Regions from separate parts of the Aquaspirillum sp. genome, predicted to be linked through region 1. Evidence: predicted binding sites of a transcription regulator. Region 1 holds the regulator's gene; the other holds the start of a gene.
What was found. The regulator sigma-54, encoded in region 1, starts transcription at its own class of promoters, with help from an activator protein. The targets are predictions, from matches to a motif close to CTGGCACGCTTCATGCTT.

Region 1 (3,372 bases):
CCTTCCCCTTAAACTCGGCCAACTGCTTTGTCTGGCGGCCTGTTTCACCAGTGCGGCAGCATGGGCAGAAAAGGCTGACCGCACGCAACCGATTACCATCGAAGCCGATAGCGCCAATTTAGATCAACAAAAAGGTCAAATGGTGTATGAAGGCAATGTGATTTTGACGCAGGGCAGTCTTTTACTCAAAGCCAGCAAAATCGTGGCAACGGACAAAGGCAATGGTCAACAACAAGCCACTGCCGTCGGTAGCCCTGCTTATTTTAAGCAACGCCTAGATGCCAAAGACGGGCAGGCGGCAGAATGGGTTGAGGGCCAAGCCAAACGGATTGATTACGACAGCAGCAGCGAAGAAGTGCGCCTCGTCGAACAAGCCCGTATTAAGCGTGGCCAAGACAGCGCCGTCGGCCATAGCATCACCTATCACGGCAAAACCGAAGTCTTTCAGGTCAATGGCGGTGGCAAAAATGGCCGCGTTACCGTGATCTTGCAGCCAAAGAGTAAGCCATGACCCCTCAGAGTGTGCTTTCTGTGCGCCACCTACGCAAAACATATAAAAAGCGAACGGTGGTGCAGGATGTGTCTTTAGACATCAAAAGTGGTGAGGTAGTTGGCTTGCTGGGCCCCAATGGGGCTGGAAAAACCACCAGTTTTTATATGATTGTCGGTTTGGTGGCGGCGGATGCCGGGCATATTTTCTTAGATGATCGCGACATCAGCACCTTGGCCATGCACCAACGCGCCCGTCTTGGCCTTGGTTATTTGCCACAAGAGGCCTCGATTTTTCGCAAAATGACCGTCGAAGAGAATATCTTGGCGATTTTGCAAATTGCCGGCGGCCACCACAAAGACAATCATGCCCAGCTCGATTTACTGATGGAAGATCTCAACATCAGCCATCTGCGTGAACACAGTGCGCTGTCTTTGTCTGGCGGCGAACGGCGACGGGTTGAAATTGCGCGTGTCCTCGCGACACGACCACGCTTTATTTTGTTGGATGAACCGTTTGCTGGGGTCGATCCGATTGCGGTGATTGATATTCAAAAAATCATCAGCTATCTCAAAAGCCGTGGCATTGGTGTCCTGATCACCGATCACAATGTACGCGAGACACTGCGAATCTGTGATCACGCCTACATCATCAGCAATGGCAGCGTTTTAGCCGCCGGCTTACCGCAACAGCTCGTTGATAATGAAGAAGTCCGCCGTGTCTATCTAGGCGAGCATTTCCACCTCTAGGAATCTGGCCCTTGATGAAGCAAAGTTTACAACTCAAACTCAGCCAACAACTGACGCTCACCCCACAGTTACAACAGTCTATTCGTCTGTTACAGCTGTCAACGGTTGAGTTACAACAAGAAATCGAGCAGTTCTTGTTACAAAACCCGATGTTGGAACGAGTTGATGAGTATGAAGCCCCGAGCGACATCGAACCGGCACACCCACCACACGACGCTGTCAACGAACCCTCAGACACCAATCACGACAGTCCCAAAGAAGACCTGAGCGAGACACATCTCGAATTGGATTATGGGGGGGACTGGGGTAACAGCAGTGGTTTACCTCGTGATGAAGATGAAGACTTCGACCCTCATGGCCGATTGTGTCACGAGCCAACTTTACGCGAACATCTGTTAAGCCAATTAGCCGAGCATGTCTTAAGCGCACGCGACCGCGCCATTGTCACCTTGCTCATTGAAGCCTTAAATGAACAAGGCTATTTAGAAGACAGTCTAGACCACCTCGCTGCCGAGTTGTCAGAAGAACTCGCCACCGAAGCGGATGAACTACTGGGTGAGTTACAAGTTGGGCTGTCTCTGTTGCAACAATTTGAACCAGCGGGGGTTGGCGCACGCAATTTGCATGAATCAATGCGTTTACAGTTGCAAGCACAGCCCCATTCAGCGATTCGTAATTTAGCTCTTGAAATCAGCCAACAACATCTCAATCTGTTAGCTAACAGGGATTTTTCCCGCCTGCGCAAGCTCACCGGACAAGATGACCATGCCCTAAAAGCCGCGCAGCAGCTCATTGCCAGTTTGAATCCTTACCCTGCCGCGGGTTTTGGTGGAGAAGAAACGCGTTATGTTGCTGCTGATATTGTGGTTCAAAAACAAGGCGCAGCATGGGTCGCACGTCTTAATTCAGCCGCGATGCCACGCTTGCGCGTCAACAGCCTCTACGCCAATCTCCTCAAACAACAACGCGAAAGCGGAAATGCCCTAAATGGCCAGCTACAAGAAGCACGCTGGCTGGTGCGTAATATCCGCCAACGTTTTGACACCATTCTCCGCGTGGCAGAAGCCATTGTGATCCGGCAACAAGCTTTTTTTGAACATGGCGAAGAAGCGATGTTGCCCTTGGTGCTACGAGAAATTGCCGAAGAACTCGGCTTGCACGAATCAACAATTTCTCGCGTAACCTCACAAAAGTTTTTATTGTGTCCGCGTGGACTCTTTGAATTGAAATACTTTTTTGGTAGTGGCCTTGAAACAGACAGTGGAGAGAGTTGCTCTGCCACGGCGATCAAGGCAAGATTAAAGAAACTGATACAGGCAGAAGACCCGAAAAAGCCGCTGTCAGATAATACACTGGCCGAGTTACTGTCTCGTGAAGGGATACAAGTTGCGCGGCGTACGGTGGCAAAATATCGTGAGGCCTTGCATTTACCACCAGCCAACCAACGTAAAGCACTCTAGTGTGCGGTATACCCAAGGTTTATATTGATTTGGTAAAGGAAGTCTCGGCTTCCAATGGCTCGCAACCATTACTGCGCTACCCGTGGCAAGTCCGTTCGGTAACGATGGCGCTGTGTCTGGAAGGGTTCCAGACGCAGTCGGGAAAGTCAGGCCTGCTACGCTGCTTATAGCAACAGGAACAAAACATTGCGTACAGCCACGCATTTTTTGGAAAGCAAAAGGACATGAACCTTAACATCAGCGGCAACCATCTTGAGGTCACTCCCGCCCTGCGCGACTACATCGTGTCCAAACTCGACCGTATCACTCGTCACGTTGATAACGTGATCGCGGTGAACGTGATTCTGTCGGTGGAGAAATTGGATCAGAAAGTCGGTGCAAGCTTGCACTTGAAAGGGAAAGATATCCATGTCGAAGCCACCCACAGCGATATGTACGCTGCCATTGATGCGATGGCGGACAAACTTGATCGCCAAGTGTTGAAACACAAAGAAAAAATCACCGAGCACCATGCCGAGCGGCCAGTGATGGATTCCTCTGTGTAAGCCCTGATTTAACGGTCAATTCTTAGGTGCCGGTCTAGTCTGCCGCACCATGACAAGCGGGAACTCTGAGTTCCCGCTTTGCCTATGCGCTGCCAATCCCTGAAAACCGGCGTACAATCCAGCAGTTT
Region 2 (3,372 bases), on a different contig from region 1:
ACATCGCTGCATTTTCTTGCTGCCCCCGACGTAAGAAAGGTGTTAAACCCGACGAGTACATCATGTCATAGGCCAAACTGCCCTCGGCAAAGAGACCATTCGGGATCGGAGGCAGTTCGTCATTCAGACTAGAAGACGTACCATTGATAATGATGTCAAACTGTTGCCCCTGAAGGGCGTCATAACCGCAAGCTTCAATCTTGCCTTGGGCAGCAAAAGCCGTTGCAAGGTCTTGTGCCTTACTCACAGTTCGGTTGACCACGGTTAGGCTAGCAGGATTTTGCTCTAATAAAGGCAACAGCACACCACGCACCGCCCCCCCTGCGCCCAATACCAATACCCGTTTACCAGCAATCGCAAAGTCGAGGTTTTGTACAATATCGCGTACTAGCCCGATGCCATCGGTGTTGTCACCAAAAATTTCACCCTCTTTGAAAGTTAAGGTATTCACCGCATCCGCCAATCGCGCACGCTCGGTCAGTTGTGTTGCCATCTGCCGTGCCTCGAGCTTAAACGGAATCGTAATATTGACCCCTTTACCGCCTTCGCTGACAAACTGCTGCACAGTGGTTGCAAAGCCGTCTAATGGCGCGAGCAAACGCTCATAAGTCAGTTTTTGACTGGTTTGGCGGGCAAATTCCGCATGAATCAAAGGCGATTGACTGTGGGAAATCGGATTACCCACAACAGCATAACGATCGGTCATAGGAGACATTTTCCTAAAAAAGCAATGACAAAATGATTAACCCTGCTGCCACGGCAGACCGCAAACCTTCCAGCCATTCACGGTACCGCGATGCCCTTGTGCATCACAATCGCCTTCAAAGCCTTCTAAGATATTAAACGCGGTGTAGCCCTCTGCGGCAGCAAGGCACGCCGTATCGTGCGAACGTGCACCAGAACGGCACAAAAATAACACTTTTTTCTCGGATGGTACCTGCGCTTTTAAGCTGCTAATAAAGTTGGGGTTTAATACCATGCCGGGAAACGACTTGTATTCGATATGAACAGCCTGTGGAACTTGGCCAACAAATTGCCATTCTGCCGCCGAGCGGACATCCACCAAAACCGCGTCTGCTTCAGGCATCGCCAATAAAGCCGCTGCCTCGGTCGGTAATAACAGACCAGCATAGGGCAAGCCCTGTTGTTGTGCACGTTGGGCGGCAGTTTGCAAAAGCGTGTCGAGCTCTGTCATGTCATTCCTCTTTCAATAGTCTTATTGTCGCAAGCGAGGCAACATCGCTTTGCAACACAGCAGGCTTACAATTTTGACTGCAGCCGATTATGTCAAAGAAGCGAAATCACCGCCAATGCTTTCACTGCCCGCCCCATTTTGTGACCTAAAATTGGCAAAAGCACACTATTGGTGCAATTTATTTTGCATTGCACCAAAAATGAGCAAAAACAGCCACCCCAGAAACTGTAACGGCATGGCACAATAGCGTTTCGCGGGCAAAATAGGCTTTTGCTAAGCGATTTTAAGCGGTTTGTTTAGATGGCACGCTTCCTGCTTTAAGAAAACGCGCTAGTGGCAGTAACAAGACCCACCCACAGAAATAAACCGAATCTGCATCTGAATTTTCAGGAGAACACCATGGCGGTTGCTGATGTTTTGAAGATGATCGAAGAAAACGACGTGAAATTCGTTGACCTGCGTTTTACTGATACGCGTGGCAAAGAACAGCACGTTACCATCCCTGCTCACGTCCTCACTGAAGACGCTGAAGAATGGTTCGAACACGGTCACGCGTTTGACGGTTCTTCGATTGCAGGCTGGAAAGGGATCCAAGCTTCCGACATGCTGCTGATGGCCGACCCAGCAACGGCCAATATCGACCCGTTCTTTGACGAACCCACATTGATCATGACATGTGATGTGGTCGATCCTGCTGATGGCAAAGGCTACGACCGTTGCCCACGTTCGATTGCCAAACGCGCTGAAGCCTATCTGAAAGCCTCTGGCTTGGGCGATACCGCTTTCTTTGGCCCAGAACCTGAATTCTTTATTTTCGACAGCGTGACATGGGGCGTGGATATGTCCGGCTGTCACCTCAAGATCGAAGCACAAGAAGCTGCATGGTCTTCTAGCGAGAAATACGAAGGCGGCAACACCGGCCACCGTCCTCGCGTGAAAGGCGGCTACTTCCCAGTGCCTCCAGTCGATTCTTCGCAAGACTTGCGTTCTGCGATGGTGTTGACTTTGGAAGAAATGGGCGTGCCAGTTGAAGTGCACCATCACGAAGTGGCCACCGCAGGTCAGAACGAAATTGGTACCAAATTCAGCACCTTAACTCAACGTGCTGACTGGACCCAAATTCTGAAATATGTGGTACACAACGTAGCACACAGCTATGGCAAAACAGCAACCTTTATGCCTAAGCCTATCGTTGGCGACAACGGCTCGGGTATGCACGTTCACCAATCGATTTGGAAAGACGGCAAAAACTTGTTTGCTGGCGACCAATACGCAGGCCTGTCTGAAACTGCGCTGTACTACATCGGCGGTATCATCAAGCACGCTAAAGCATTGAACGCCATCACCAACCCAGGTACCAACTCCTACAAGCGTTTAGTGCCACACTACGAAGCACCGGTGAAACTGGCCTACTCGGCGAAAAACCGTTCGGCTTCCATCCGTATCCCTCACGTGGCCAGCGAAAAAGCCCGCCGTATCGAGGCACGTTTCCCTGATCCACTGGCCAACCCATACATGTGCTTCGCTGCGCTGTTGATGGCTGGTTTGGATGGTATTCAGAACAAGATTCACCCCGGCGATCCAGCAGACAAAAACCTGTACGATCTGCCACCAGAAGAAGACAAACTGATCCCAACCGTATGTGCTTCGTTGGAAGAAGCACTGGATGCGTTGGACAAAGACCGCGAGTTCTTGACTCGTGGTGGTGTGTTCTCGAACGAATTCATTGACGCTTACATCGAATTGAAGATGCAAGAAGTCAACCTGAACCGTATGACTACCACACCTGTTGAATTTGATCTGTACTACTCGCTGTAATCCTTAGTTCGATCAAATTAAGCTAAAAAAGGCGGTGGCAACACCGCCTTTTTGCATGGGTTTGCATAAAAAACCGTTATGATAGTGGCTAAATCCATTGATTTGAGGGGATATCTGTGTTGCGTCTTTTGTTACTGGGCGGCAGCAGCATGAGGCTAGGTACGCCAGCATGGTTACACAACGTTTATCAGCCCACCCACACCACAATATCTCACCCCTACGCTTTCGATTATCGCGTTCCCTCCGCTTCACCCCGTATCAACACCGCTCATCCCCCACCCTCCCAGATCAGCGCCTTCAATCACGCTTGTCTGCCTGTTCAAACAGCATGACACCATCAACAACAGGCCCAACAATAC

Region 2: glnA (glutamate--ammonia ligase) is a predicted target of sigma-54. The motif match lies at 1,496-1,513, and genes of this name have one in related genera.

Annotation. Positions count from the first base shown of each region.
Region 1 covers NZ_JBSQVP010000066.1:5,767-9,138, reverse strand. The annotation lists gene lptA (lipopolysaccharide transport periplasmic protein LptA) at 1-511, shown strand, start outside; gene lptC (LPS export ABC transporter periplasmic protein LptC) at 1-12, shown strand, start outside; gene lptB (LPS export ABC transporter ATP-binding protein) at 508-1,239, shown strand; gene ACTBZS_RS10300 (RNA polymerase factor sigma-54) at 1,254-2,699, shown strand; gene hpf (ribosome hibernation-promoting factor, HPF/YfiA family) at 2,924-3,244, shown strand.
Region 2 covers NZ_JBSQVP010000020.1:7,104-10,475, reverse strand. The annotation lists gene aroE (shikimate dehydrogenase) at 1-706, opposite strand, end outside; gene ACTBZS_RS05060 (rhodanese-like domain-containing protein) at 743-1,195, opposite strand; gene glnA (glutamate--ammonia ligase) at 1,595-3,013, shown strand.